One region of the Streptacidiphilus albus JL83 genome, then DNA from elsewhere that is predicted to be linked to it. Evidence: riboswitches for the same ligand, from Rfam matches in the RefSeq annotation. Region 1 holds a riboswitch; each other region holds the start of a gene.
What was found. A riboswitch is a leader RNA that binds a small molecule or an ion and turns the genes downstream of it on or off. The one in region 1 is predicted to bind cyclic di-AMP.
Positions count from the first base shown of each region.

Region 1 (3,198 bases):
CCTACCCGGCGTACGCCTGGCTGCGCGAGCACGCCCCGGTGCACCGGGCGACGCTTCCCAGCGGGGTCGAGGCGTGGCTGGTCACCCGCTACGGCGACGCCCGGCTGGCACTGGCCGACGCCAGGCTGAGCAAGAACCCGGTGCACCACAGCGGCGAGGGCCACCGCTCCGGCCGGGTCGGCATCCCGGGGGAGCGCAAGGCCGACCTGATGACGCATCTGCTCAACATCGACCCGCCCGACCACACCCGGCTGCGCCGGCTGGTGTCCAAGGCGTTCACCCCGCGCCGCGTCGCGGTGTTCGAGCCCCGGGTGCGCGAGCTCACCGACCGGCTGATCGACGGCTTCGCGGAGCAGGGCGCAGCCGACCTGATCCACGACTTCGCCTTCCCGCTCCCCATCTACGCCATCTGCGACCTGCTCGGCGTCCCGGCCGAGGACCAGGACGACTTCCGCGACTGGGCCGGGATGATGATCCGACACGGAGGCGGCCCGCGCGGGGGCGTGGGCCGGGCGGTGAAGAAGATGCGCGGCTATCTCGCCGAACTGATCCACCGTAAGCGGGCCGATCTCGGCGACGACCTGATCTCGGACCTGATCCGGGCGAGCGACCACGGTGAGCACCTCACCGAGAACGAGGCCGCCGCCATGGCTTTCATCCTACTATTCGCTGGCTTTGAAACCACGATCAACCTGATCGGCAACGGCCTCTACGCACTGCTCACCCATCCCGAGCAGCGGGCCCTGCTGCAGGCCTCCCTCGACCGGGGCGAGACCGCGCTGCTGGCCACCGCCGTCGAGGAACTGCTGCGCTACGACGGCCCGGTGGAGCTGGCGACCTGGCGCTTCGCCACCAGCCCGATCACCCTCGGCGGGCAGCGGATCGCCGTCGGCGACCCGGTCCTGGTGGTTCTCGCCGCCGCCGACCGCGACCCGGACCGCTTCGACCAGCCGGACCTGCTGGACCTCGCCCGCCGGGACAACCCGCACCTGGGCTTCGGCCTCGGCATCCACTACTGCATCGGCGCCCCGCTGGCCCGGCTGGAGGCCCAGTACGCCCTGGCCGCGCTGCTCCGCCGGCTGCCCGACCTCGGCCTCGCCGCCGACCCGGCCGACCTCCGCTGGCGCGGCGGCCTGATCATGCGCGGCCTGCGCCAACTCCCGGTCACTTTCACCCCGGAGACCGCCACCCCGAAGGACCCGACCCCGCCGGACCCGACCTCGCTCCAGGTGTGATCCTTCCCTCGTTTCGAAGATCGCCATTCGGGCGCCACCAGGGGGTTCCGCTACTCGGGAGGCTGTGCGGCGCCCCTGGGCGGGTTGTGGTTTCCGGGGACTTCTGCCTACCCTCCCGGCACATGTCCGGCCACACGGACACCGCCGAGCGGGACGCCGAGTCCTGTCCAGCCGCGAGGCGGACCACGAACTTCCAGATCGGGCAGGAGCGGGGGACCCAGGTAAGTCGCCGCAGCAGCCCACGTGCTGCGGCTAGGGGTGAAGGCGCGTCAGCGCCCGGGCTACCTCACGGCCCGAACCCGACAGCTCACCTCGCAGGCGTCGGAGAGGGAACCTGCCATGCTCTTTTCCGGTACCGGCCTGCACCGCAAGCCCCGTCCCAGCACCAGCAAGCGCCTCGTCGCCACCGGCGTCATAGCCGGGTCCGGCGTGGTGCTCCCGCTGATCGGCGCCACCGCCGCCTCGGCCGCCTCCGTCTCCACCTGGGACGCCGTCGCCCAGTGCGAGAGCAGCGGCAACTGGTCCATCAACACCGGCAACGGCTACTACGGCGGGCTCCAGTTCTCCGCCTCCACCTGGAGCGCCTACGGCGGCCAGCAGTACGCGTCCACCGCCAACCAGGCCACCCAGGGCCAGCAGATCGCCGTCGCGGAGAAGGTGCTCGCCTCGCAGGGCCCCGGCGCCTGGCCGGTCTGCGGCCCCCAGGCCGGGCTGACCCAGGGCGGCGCCCCCGCCGACGTCAGCACCGGTTCCGGCAGCGGCTCGTCCAGCCACAGCTCGTCCAGCCACAGCTCGTCCAGCCACAAGAGCACCGGCAGCAGCAGCCACAGCAGCGGCCGCCACGCCGGCGCGGTCTCCGGCTCGGCCGCGCTGCAGTCGTCGAGCAGCAGCTCCACCACCCACCACAGCACCACCACCCACACCACCGCGAGCAGCGACAGCAGCACCGCCTCGCGGGCGCGCCACGCCGCCGGTTCCGGCAACTACACCGTCGCCGCCGGCGACACCCTCTCCGGCATCGCCGCCTCGCACCACCTCGGCGGCGGCTGGGCGGAGCTCTACCAGGAGAACCGCTCGACCGTCGGCGGCAACCCGAACCTGATCTTCCCGGGCGAGCGGCTGAACGTCGGCTGACGAACCGTTGACGGTCCCCTGCTCACCGGATGACACCTCGGGTACACCCGCCGAGGTGAACTACCGGTGAGTAGGGGCTCCGCCTGGTGAGACGCCGGAGAGGTCCGGGTGGCCCGGGACCCGAGGGCGGCTAGGCTCAGGGGGAAGCCTTCCCCAGTAATCCCCACCAAGGAGATGCCTGTGCCGTCCATCGACGTCGTCGTAGCCCGGGAGATCCTCGACTCGCGAGGCAACCCCACGGTAGAGGTCGAGGTCGGCCTCGACGACGGCAGCACCGGGCGTGCCGCCGTCCCGTCCGGCGCCTCGACCGGCGCCTTCGAGGCCCTGGAACTGCGTGACGGTGACTCTGCCCGCTACGGCGGCAAGGGCGTCGAGAAGGCCGTCCTCGCGGTCATCGAGCAGATCGGCCCGGAGCTCATCGGCTACGACGCCACCGAGCAGCGGCTGATCGACCAGGCCATGCTGGACCTGGACGCCACCCCCGACAAGTCCTCGCTGGGCGCCAACGCGATCCTGGGCGTCTCCCTCGCCGTGGCGCACGCCGCCGCCGAGGCCAGCGACCTGCCGCTGTTCCGCTACCTGGGCGGCCCCAACGCCCACGTGCTGCCGGTCCCGATGATGAACATCCTCAACGGCGGCTCGCACGCGGACTCCAATGTCGACATCCAGGAGTTCATGATCGCTCCGATCGGCGCGGAGTCCTTCTCCGAGGCACTGCGCTGGGGCGTCGAGGTCTACCACCAGCTCAAGGCGGTGCTCAAGCAGCGCGGCCTGTCCACCGGCCTGGGCGACGAGGGCGGCTTCGCGCCGAACCTGGACTCCAACCGCG
Region 1 covers NZ_JQML01000001.1:3,836,416-3,839,613, reverse strand. The annotation lists gene BS75_RS16535 (cytochrome P450 family protein) at 1-1,235, shown strand, start outside; cyclic di-AMP (ydaO/yuaA leader) riboswitch at 1,417-1,571, shown strand; gene BS75_RS16530 (LysM peptidoglycan-binding domain-containing protein) at 1,575-2,369, shown strand; gene eno (phosphopyruvate hydratase) at 2,550-3,198, shown strand, end outside.

Region 2 (3,198 bases), 240 kb from region 1:
AGTGGCGAGTACAGCACCGGGATGATCCGTGCCAGCCTCTCCGCCGTGCCCAAGCGGCTGCCGGTGCTGTGGGCCAAGGCGATCGTCTACGCCGTGGTCGTGCTGGTCGTGATGACGATCGCCTGCCTCGGCGCGTTCTACGGCGGCCAGGCGATCCTGTCCCACTACGACCGGGCCGTGACCCTCACCGATCCCGGTGTGGCGCGGGTGGTCTTCGGAACCGGGCTCTACCTCACGTTCGTGGGCCTGCTCGGCATCGGCCTCGGCGCGCTGATCCGCAATGCGGCGGGTGCCATCGCCGTGCTGGTCGGCATCCTCTGGGTGGTGCCGATCCTCGCGCACCTGCTGCCTTCGAGCTGGGCCCCCCACATCGTTCCCTACCTTCCCAGCAACGCCGGTAGCGCGATGCTCTCGGTGGTGCCGGACCCGACGATGATGTCCCCCTGGAGCGGGTTCGCCCTCTTCGCCGGCTACGCGGTGGCCCTGCTGGCGGTCGCCGGCCTGCTGCTGAAGCGCCGCGACGCCTGACCCGTCCCACCGTTCCTCTGCCGGAACACCACAGCGCTGCGCCCCCGGACCTTCGTCCGGGGGCGCAGCGCTGTTCGGTGCTGTCCGAGCGTCAGAAACGGCCCGCGAAGGTCGGGGCGTAGTCGCTGATGGTGTCGATCTTGACACCGGCGCTCGGGTTGGCGGCCTCGACGTAGGAGCCGTTGCCGATGTAGATGGCGACGTGGTACGCGTTGGCGGCGGTGCCGTCGGTGGACCAGAACAGCAGGTCACCGGGCTGGAGGGCGTTCATCGAGACCGGGGTCGCGGCGGCGGCCTGATCCTCGCTGGTGCGCGGGATGCTGATGCCGGCCTGGGCCAGCGCGGCCTGGGTCAGGCCCGAGCAGTCCCAGGTGTTCGGGCCGGTGCCGCCGTAGACGTAGGCGTCGCCGACCTGCGCCTGGGCGAAGGCGATGGCCGCGGCCATGCCGCTGCTGCTCGCGGTCGAGGAGCTGCTGCTGCTCGTGCTGGTCGTGGTCGTGGTGGCGGCCGGGGCACTGGTGCTGCTGGTGGTGCTGTCGGACGAGGAGCTGGAGGAGCTGTCCGAGGCGGACCAGTTGGAGCTGCCGGCGCTGTAGCTGGAGCCGGAGCCGGAGTTGGAGCTGTCCAGGTTCGCGCTGCCGGAGACCGTGTCGGAGGAGGTGGTGGCGCCGGTCGCGGCGGTGCGGCCGGACAGGGCCAGGCGCTCGCCCGGGTAGATCAGGTCCGGACCCTGGGTGAGGACCGAGCGGTTGAGGGCGTAGAGCCGCTGCCAGCCACCGTTGACGTCGTGGTCGGCGGCGATGGTGGAGAGCCAGTCGCCCGCGAGCACGGTGTAGTACGAGGCGGTGGTGGTGTCGGCGGCCCGGGTGCCGCTCGCCGAGGTGGGGGCGGCGACGGCGGCCGGGGCGGTCGCCGGGGCGGAGGCAGGAGCGGCGGCCGGGGCCGTGGCGGAGGCGGTGTTGGCGGTGATCATCGGAACGGCGAGGCTGACGATGCCGGCGAGGCCGACACCGGCGAAGAGGCGCTGCTTGGTGGTGCGCCGGGCCTTGACGGCCCGGTGGCGACCGGTGCCGGCGGTGGAACCGGTACGGCCGTTGGTCTCATGGGTGCTCGAAGGCAGCATGTTGAAGCGGTCCTCTCCCACGCCTGCGAGGTGAGCTGTCGGATTCGGGCTGGAGTTGCCCGGCCGTGCTGAGCACGGCTTCACCCCAAGCCGCGACTGTGAGATCGCGGCGACTTACCTGGTTCCCCCGCCCCTGCCGTGGTGCGGTGCCGATGTGCCACAGCCTCCGGCGGCAGGACTCGGCGTTCCGGAGGCGTTGGTTCCGCATAAGTGCGAACGGACCGAACGCTAGGCAGATTGTGCTTGAAACTACAACTCGGTGTGAGCCTACTCACATACAAACCGGAATAAAAAGGGCTTCGGCTGCCCAGATGCTGCCGTGACAAGGCAGACCTAATGTCGTTGTTGTCCATATATAAAGGGATGGGAGCCACCGACCATGACAGGTACGGCAGCAGACCCCGGGACAACGTCCAAGAGCCTCGCCCCCGACGGCCGGGGCGAGAACCACCGCTGGTGGGTGCTGGCCGTGATCGGCCTGGCCCAGCTGATGGTGGTGCTCGACGCAACCATCGTGAACATCGCCCTGCCGTCCGCGCAGAAGGACCTCGGCTTCAGCAACGGCAACCGCCAGTGGATCGTCACCGCCTACGCCCTCGCCTTCGGCAGCCTGCTGCTGCTCGGCGGGCGGATCGCCGACCTGGTGGGCCGCAAGCGGGTCTTCCTGATCGGACTGGCGGGCTTCTCCGTCGCCTCCGCCATCGGCGGGGCCGCGCCCAGCTTCGAGGTGCTGGTCATCGCCCGCGCCCTGCAGGGGGCCTTCGGCGCGCTGCTGGCGCCCGCCGCACTCTCCCTGCTGACGACGACCTTCACCGACTCCGCAGAGCGCGCCAAGGCGTTCGGCATCTACGGCGCCATCGCCGGCACCGGCGGCGCCGTCGGCCTGCTGCTCGGCGGGCTGCTCACCGAGTACCTGGACTGGCGCTGGTGCCTGTACGTCAACCTGCTGCTGGCCGTGCTCGCCATCATCGGCGCGGTCCGGCTGCTGCACGCCGGCCGGCCGGCCGACCCGCCCAAGCTGGACATCCCCGGCACGGTCGTGGTCTCACTGGGCCTGTTCGGGCTGGTCTACGGCTTCTCCAACGCCGAGACCCACTCCTGGAGCTCCGTCGGCACCTGGGGCTTCCTGGCCGCCGGGGTGCTGCTGCTCGCCGTCTTCGCCTGGTGGCAGACGCGCACGCCGCATCCGCTGCTGCCGTTGCGGGTGGTGCTCGACCGGAACCGGGGCGCGTCCTTCCTGGCGATGTTCCTGGCCGGCGCCGGGATGTTCGGGGTCTTCCTGTTTCTGACCTACTACCTGCAGCAGTCGCTGCTCTACTCGCCGGTCAAGACCGGACTGGCCTTCCTGCCGATGGTCGCCGTGATGATCGTCACCTCGGTCACCGCCACCAACAAGCTGGTGCCCAGGCTGGGCGCCAAGCCGATCGTGCCGGTCGGCATGCTGCTCGGCGCCTGCGCGATGGCCTGGCTCACCAGGCTCGACCTGAACAGCACCTACGCCGCCGACGTGATGCCGCCGCTGCTGGTGCTCGGCCTCGGCCTCGGCC
Region 2 covers NZ_JQML01000001.1:4,079,297-4,082,494, forward strand. The annotation lists gene BS75_RS17560 (ABC transporter permease subunit) at 1-528, shown strand, start outside; gene BS75_RS44435 (C40 family peptidase) at 620-1,672, opposite strand; cyclic di-AMP (ydaO/yuaA leader) riboswitch at 1,657-1,810, opposite strand; gene BS75_RS17570 (MFS transporter) at 2,031-3,198, shown strand, end outside.
Region 2: linked by a shared signal. The riboswitch ahead of BS75_RS44435 (C40 family peptidase) and the one ahead of BS75_RS16530 (LysM peptidoglycan-binding domain-containing protein) in region 1 are both predicted to bind cyclic di-AMP.

Region 3 (3,198 bases), 720 kb from region 1:
CGTCCCCGGAGGTCGAACAACGATGGCACGCATTCCCTCGTCCCTGGTCGCCGCGAGCGGGCTGATCGGCGGCTTCGGCCTGGCCCGGCGACGAAGAAGCGCGAGCTCGGCGGCGCGGCACTGCTCGCCGCCGGGACGGTCGCGGCGGTGCAGTGGCAGCGGGCCGCCGGTCCGGCCGCGACGGCCGCACTCGCGGGGCTCTATGTCGCCGCGTTCGCCGGCTCGCACCCGCTGGCCAAGAAGCTCGGCGCCTGGCCGTCGGTGCTCACCGTCGCGAGCGGCGTGGCCGTGGCGTCCTGGGCGGTGGCGGACCGCCGGGTCGCTCCCCGCTGAGCCGGGGCCCTTCGGGGAGCAGCAGCGGCCGGGTCAGATACCGAGGCCGTGCTCGGCCAGCCAGACGGACGGGTCGACCGGCTCGCCACCGCCGGGGCGGACCTCCAGGTGCAGGTGCGGGCCGCTGACGTTGCCGGTCGCGCCGACCCGGCCGATCGGCTGACCGGCCGTCACCTCGCCGCCGCCGACGCCGATCGAGGAGAGCTGGCAGTACCAGATCTCGGTGCCGTCGGGCAGGGTCTCCACGATCCGGTAGCCGTAGGCCCCGGCCCAGCCGGCCGAGGTGACCGTGCCCCGGCCCACGGCCACGACCGGGGTGCCGGTGGCGGCGGCGAGGTCCAGACCGGTGTGGAGGTGCGACCAGTAGGAACCGGACTGTCCGAAGCCGGCCCCGGGCACCGCGCCCGGCACCGGGACGACCAGCTCACCGAGGTCCTGGGCGCTCCGCGCCTGCTCCGCCTCGGCATCGCGCGCCTGCTCCGCCGCCCGGGCCTCCGCCTGCGCTGCTGCCCGGGCCGCCGCCTGGGCGTTCTCCTGGGCCAGGGCCTCGGCCCGGAGCGCCTGCTCGTGCTGGACGGCCTGCTCCGCGGCCAGCTGTGCCGCCCGGCTCTCCGCCTCCGCCTGCGCCGCGGCCTCGGCCCGGGCCGCTGCCTGCGCCCGTTCCTCGGCCTCGGCCTTGGCCGTGGCCTCGGCCTTCGCCGCCGCTGCGGCGGCGGCCTGACGACGGGCCGCGTCGTCCGCGTCGGCGCGCTGCTGCGCGGACTGGGTCCGGATCCGCTCGGCCAGGGCCGTGCCCGGGTCGAGCAGTCGGCTGCCGACGGCGGTGGCCCCGGCGGGCAGCGCGTCGTTGCTGTGGTCGGCCACGCTCACCGTGCCCTTGTTGCTCAGCGTCAGCGTGTCGCTGACGGTCGCCGCTCTGGCGGGGGCCGCGAGGCCGATCGCCCCGGTCGCGCCGACGGCGGCCATGGCCGCGAGTCCGAGGACGGTGCCGGAAGCGATCCCGGCGGGGCGCTGCGGCACCTCGGTCTGTACAGGTGCCCAAGCGGACTGGTACGACGCCACGGCCGGCGTACTCCTTTCCTTCCCTCACGCCGACCGGGTTAGCTGACGGGTTCGGAGAGGAAGGTCCCCTACGGCCGCGAACGGCCGATTCACCCCAGATACGTGGTTCCCCGGCTCCCGGCCGTCACGGGAAGTGACGGCCAGCAGGATTAGGCGACAGCGCACGACGCCGTTCGTCGAACAGCAGAACTTCGTGCTGCGTTATCAAACGTTAATCCTAGAGGCGGTTGATTCCAAGTGGTTCGGGGAGCCAGCTGGGACTTGACGCACCGTCTGCGGCCTTTGTCCGTATTCGAGGCGTCCGGGTTCGTCCGGTCCGGACTCAGCGGACCAGGCAGAACTCGTTCCCCTCCGGATCGAGCATCACCTGGAACGCGCCCTCCGCGTCCCGCTGGACCTCGCCCACAGCCACCGCCCCGATCCGGAGCAGGGCCGCGCGCACCAGCGCGATGTCGGCCACGTCGATGTCCAGGTGCAGCCGGTTCTTCCGGCCCGGCTTTCCCTCCGGCACGGCCTGGAAGGCGAGTCGGGGCTGTCCTCCCGGCGGGTCCACGTAGGACCAGTCGCCGGCCCGGTCCACCGGGCTCCCGCCGAGCAGCGCCGCCCAGAACCGCACCAGCCGCGCGGGGTCCGCGCAGTCGACCACGATCTCGTCCAGCCGCCCTATGCCGAGGCCCACGACCGGCCCCGGATACGTGTCCGCACCTGTTCCGCTGTCCGTGTCGGTCTCCGCACTCGTCGCCACAGGGCCACGCTAGCCCCGGAGCGCCCCGCTGCGGGAGGTCCGTGCACGTGGGAGGCCGAAATCCGTCAGCCCCCGGTCGTGTAGAGCCAGTTCACCAGGGTGCCGGCCAGGGCGTCGGCGCTGAGGTCGCGGGCGTCGGCGTACACGCCGCCGGTGCCGGAGTTGAGCACCCGGCCGTCCGGGCCGAGTTCGACCAGCGCCGGGATGCCGACGGCGCTGAGCCGGAGGTAGCGCCCGGCCAGGTCGGTGTTCCGGTCGAAGTGCCCGACGTCCACGGTGACCAGGTGGTAGTTGCGGGACAGCACCTGGTGCACGCCGACGTTCTCCAGCAGCGCGGACAGCGCCTGGCAGTCCTCGCACCAGGCGGAGCCGAAGTCCAGCAGCACCGGCCGGCCGTCCGCCTTCGCCGCCGCGAGGGCCGAGGCGACGGCCGCCGGGGCGTCCGCCGCCGGGTTGTAGCTGTCGGGCACCGGCGCGGGGGTGACCGTGGGCAGCGGCGGGAACGGCCGGGCGACGCCGAGGTAGCCGGGCCCGCCCGCCCGGTGCGCGTCGTCGGCGCTGCCGTCCGAGGAGGAGGAGCGGGACGCGGCCGGGCCGGAGCCGGGCCGGGGGCGTCCGGTGCCGGCCACGGTGGTGCAGCCGGCCAGCGCCGAGGCCGCCAGCGAGCCGGCCAGGGCGAGCGCCAGCGTCCCGAGCAGTCCGCGGCCGGTCACGGCGGGCCCTCCCTCGTCCGGGTCGGGGCGAGGACCGCCCCTCGGACCCATTCGAGCAGGCCCGCCGGGCGGGGCGGGGCCGACCGTCCAGCCGCCGCGCGGCAATCACCCGTGCGGGTGAGCCAGGGGCGCACCGGTGCGAGCCGGTTCAGGTCAGCGAGAGGTAGGCGATGCTGCCGAGGCCGGCCAGGGTGCAGTAGATCGCGAACGGGGTGAGCGTCCGGGTCTCGAAGTACTTCGTCAGGAAGCGCACCGCGACGTAGCCGGCCACGAAGGCGGCGACCGAGCCGGCCAGCACCTGGCCGCGGATGCCGTCCCCGGCCGAGCCGAGCAGCGAGGGCACCT
Region 3 covers NZ_JQML01000001.1:4,558,534-4,561,731, forward strand. The annotation lists partial or broken gene BS75_RS43435 (hypothetical protein) at 23-333, shown strand; gene BS75_RS19670 (M23 family metallopeptidase) at 367-1,395, opposite strand; cyclic di-AMP (ydaO/yuaA leader) riboswitch at 1,408-1,561, opposite strand; gene BS75_RS19675 (VOC family protein) at 1,718-2,140, opposite strand; gene BS75_RS46735 (thioredoxin family protein) at 2,206-2,853, opposite strand; gene BS75_RS19685 (undecaprenyl-diphosphate phosphatase) at 3,002-3,198, opposite strand, start outside.
Region 3: linked by a shared signal. The riboswitch ahead of BS75_RS19670 (M23 family metallopeptidase) and the one ahead of BS75_RS16530 (LysM peptidoglycan-binding domain-containing protein) in region 1 are both predicted to bind cyclic di-AMP.

Region 4 (3,198 bases), 3.3 Mb from region 1:
CCGGACGCCGGGCCCGGACGTCGGGTGCAGCCCAGCGTGACCAGCCGGGCCCCCGCCGTCGGCCTCGATCACCGTGCCGGTCGGATTGGCGCCGCCACCCAGCGGCTGGTGAGCGACCCGGGGCCGGCGGCGACGACCGGCCGGTTCTTCGACCGCACCCGGGACACCCGCGCCGCCGCCCAGGCGTACGACCCCCGGGCCCGCGCCGAGCTCTGGAACCGGAGCCTCGCGCTGGTCGGCCACGCCGATCTGGACTGGGCGGAGAGGTCAGCCGTAGACGCGGACGTAGTCGGCGGCGAAGGTGATCGGCGCGCTGCCGGTCGGGGCCGGGTGGTACTCACCCGCGCTGACCGAGAGGCTGAGGATCAGGTACGCGGACCAGTTGGCGCCGACGCCGGTGCCGTCCGAGTAGACCTTGGTGCCGTTGACGTACCAGCTGACCGAGTTGGCGCCGTAGTAGGTGCCGATGGTCACCCACTTGCCCGGGGCGATCGCGTTGGCGTCGGTGTAGTAGTCCTGCGCGGGGTTCACATGGTTGGTGAGCTCCAGCAGGTTCGGGTTGTCGGGGTGGTACTCGAAGGAGTCGATCTCGCCGTTGCCGTTCTTCCAGGTCCACAGCGCGGGCCAGGCGCCGGCGGCGGTCGGCAGCTGCACCCGGGTCTCGACGTACTCGCCGGTCTTGACCTGGAAGCCCTGGGTCGAGCCCTCGGTGGTGAGCAGACCGGTGTTCCAGGCCGTCTTGCCGTTCTCCAGGACATGGGTGGAGGGCGTCGCGGTGAAGGTGGCGACGCCGTTGGCGACGCTCACGGCCGAGGGGTCCAGCCAGTCGAGCTTGTTGTCGTTCGGGTTGTGGTTGCCGTACTGGAACGAGGTGGTGGTGTCGCCGACCCAGGTCGATCCCCAGGCGATCGGGCTGCTGAAGTCGTCGGACCAGATCAGCTTCTGGCCCGCGACGGGCGAGCCGGAGGTCGCGGTCGCCGGGGGAGTGGCGGGCGCACTCGGGGTGGGCGTGGGCGTGGGGGTGGGCGTGGCCGGCGCGGTCGGCTTGGTGGTCGCGGCGGGCGCGACGGTCAGGGTGTGCGAGGCCAGGTTGTGCCAGGCGCCCGCAGTGTCCTGCCAGAAGCCGAACTCGGTGTAGGAGCCGGCGGGCAGGGTGCGGCTGCCGGTGGTGATCGAGACGCCGGCCGGGCAGATCCGGACGTTCGAGGCCGAGCCGGGGAAGTCCAGGTTGTCGCCGGCCTTGTCGCGAACGCCGACGCCCAGCGTCTTCGCGGTGAAGCAGGACTTGGCGTGAACGGTGAGGCCCGCGGTGGTGGCGACGCCGGCCGTCATCGACGTCGGGGTGAGCCGGTCCTGGGTGACGGTGGGGGCGGACGCGGTGGCGGCGACGGCCTGTCCGGCCAGCGGGACGGCGATCAGTGCGGCAGCGCCGGCGGTGGCACAGAGGCGCGCGGGTATGGCAGGGAGACGCATGTCGGTGTTCCTCGTGACACGCCTGCGAGGTGAGCTGTCGGGTTCGGGCCTGAGGAAGCCCGGCCGCCGGTGGTGCGGCTTCACCCCGAGCCGTGGGCCGCGGCGCCCTGCGGGCGGTGCGGCGACGGCGACTTACCTGGTTCCCCCGCTCCTGTCCGATTCGGTGCTCGACAGCCCGCCGGCGGGTGGACAGGATTCGGCGTCCCGGCGGCGTGGTCCGCCCACGGCGGAGTATGCAGGGTAGGCAGACGAGTCCCGCCCGGACAATGGGTTGTGCCCGGTCTCACATCGGGACGGACCGGGGCGGATCGGACGAACCACGCGGATCGGTGAACCCTTGTACGAGCATGTCGTCGGTCCGGTCGGACAGTTGGACATCCTAGTGACGTGCGCCCGTCATTGGCCTAGATTCCGATGGGCATGAACGCACGGCGGCGCCTCGGGAGAGTGCCGCCGACCGCACCCCATCGAGCACCAAGGGAGCCGTCACCATGGCCGACACCGCACCGTCCGCCCCGCTGTCCGGTCCGCCGCCCGCGCCGGCGGTCGGATTACCCGTGATCACGCCGACCCGGGTGGTCTGCGGGATCCTCCTCCTCGCTCCCTTCGTGGCCCTGTTCTGGGTCAACTCCTATGCCAGGCTGCGGCCCGCGTTCATCGGGATCCCGTTCTTCTACTGGTACCAACTGCTCTGGGTGATCGTTTCGGGCGTCTTCACCGGCGGCGCCTACCTGCTGATCCGCCGCGAGGAGGCCCGCCGCCGGGCGGACCCGCCCCCAGGGGCCGGCAACGGCAGCAGCGGCGCCGACGGCGGCACCGACGGCGCGCCGACCGAGGGGGCCGGACGATGAGCCGACTCACCATCTCGGCGGCCGGGCACACCAACGCCGTCTCGCTGACCGTCTTCATCGTGCTCTTCCTCGTGGTCACCGTCGTCGGCTTCCTCGCCGCCCGCTGGCGCCGGGCCGAGAACCCGCTCCACCTGGACGAGTGGGGCCTCGGCGGACGCGGCTTCGGCACGATCGTCAGCTGGTTCCTGCTCGGCGGCGACCTCTACACCGCCTACACCTTCATCGCCGTCCCCGCCCTGGTCTACGGCGTCGGCGCGGCCGGCTTCTACGCGGTGCCCTACACCATCCTCGCCTGGCCGCTGGTGTTCCTCTTCCTGCCAAGGCTCTGGTCGGTGGCGCGCAGCAAGGGGTACGTCACCCTGGCCGACTTCGCCCGGGGACGCTACGGCTCGCGCTACCTGGCGCTCGCCGTCGCACTGACCGGGATCCTGGCGACGATGCCCTACATCGCACTGCAGCTCGTGGGCATCCAGGCCGTGCTGGACACGATGGACATCGGCGGCTCCAGCGGCTTCGCCAAGGACCTGCCGCTGCTGCTGGCCTTCGCCGTGCTCGCCGCCTACACCTACTCCTCGGGGCTGCGCGCCCCCGCGCTGATCGCGTTCGTCAAGGACACCCTGGTCTACATCGTGGTCCTGGTCGCGGTGATCTACATCCCGATCCGGCTCGGCGGCTACGGCCAGATCTTCCACGAGTCCGCCGCGGCCCTGGCCAAGACCAGCCCCGCCACCGGAAAGCCGCGCGGTTCGCTGGTCACCGGACCGAGCGCGCAATGGGCCTACGCCACCCTGGCGATGGGTTCGGCGATGGCGCTGTTCCTCTACCCGCACTCGGCGACGGGGCTGCTGGCCGCCAAGAGCCGGAACACGGTCCG
Region 4 covers NZ_JQML01000001.1:7,135,352-7,138,549, forward strand. The annotation lists gene BS75_RS47080 (glycoside hydrolase family 16 protein) at 268-1,473, opposite strand; cyclic di-AMP (ydaO/yuaA leader) riboswitch at 1,479-1,649, opposite strand; gene BS75_RS31410 (DUF3311 domain-containing protein) at 1,965-2,324, shown strand; gene mctP (monocarboxylate uptake permease MctP) at 2,321-3,198, shown strand, end outside.
Region 4: linked by a shared signal. The riboswitch ahead of BS75_RS47080 (glycoside hydrolase family 16 protein) and the one ahead of BS75_RS16530 (LysM peptidoglycan-binding domain-containing protein) in region 1 are both predicted to bind cyclic di-AMP.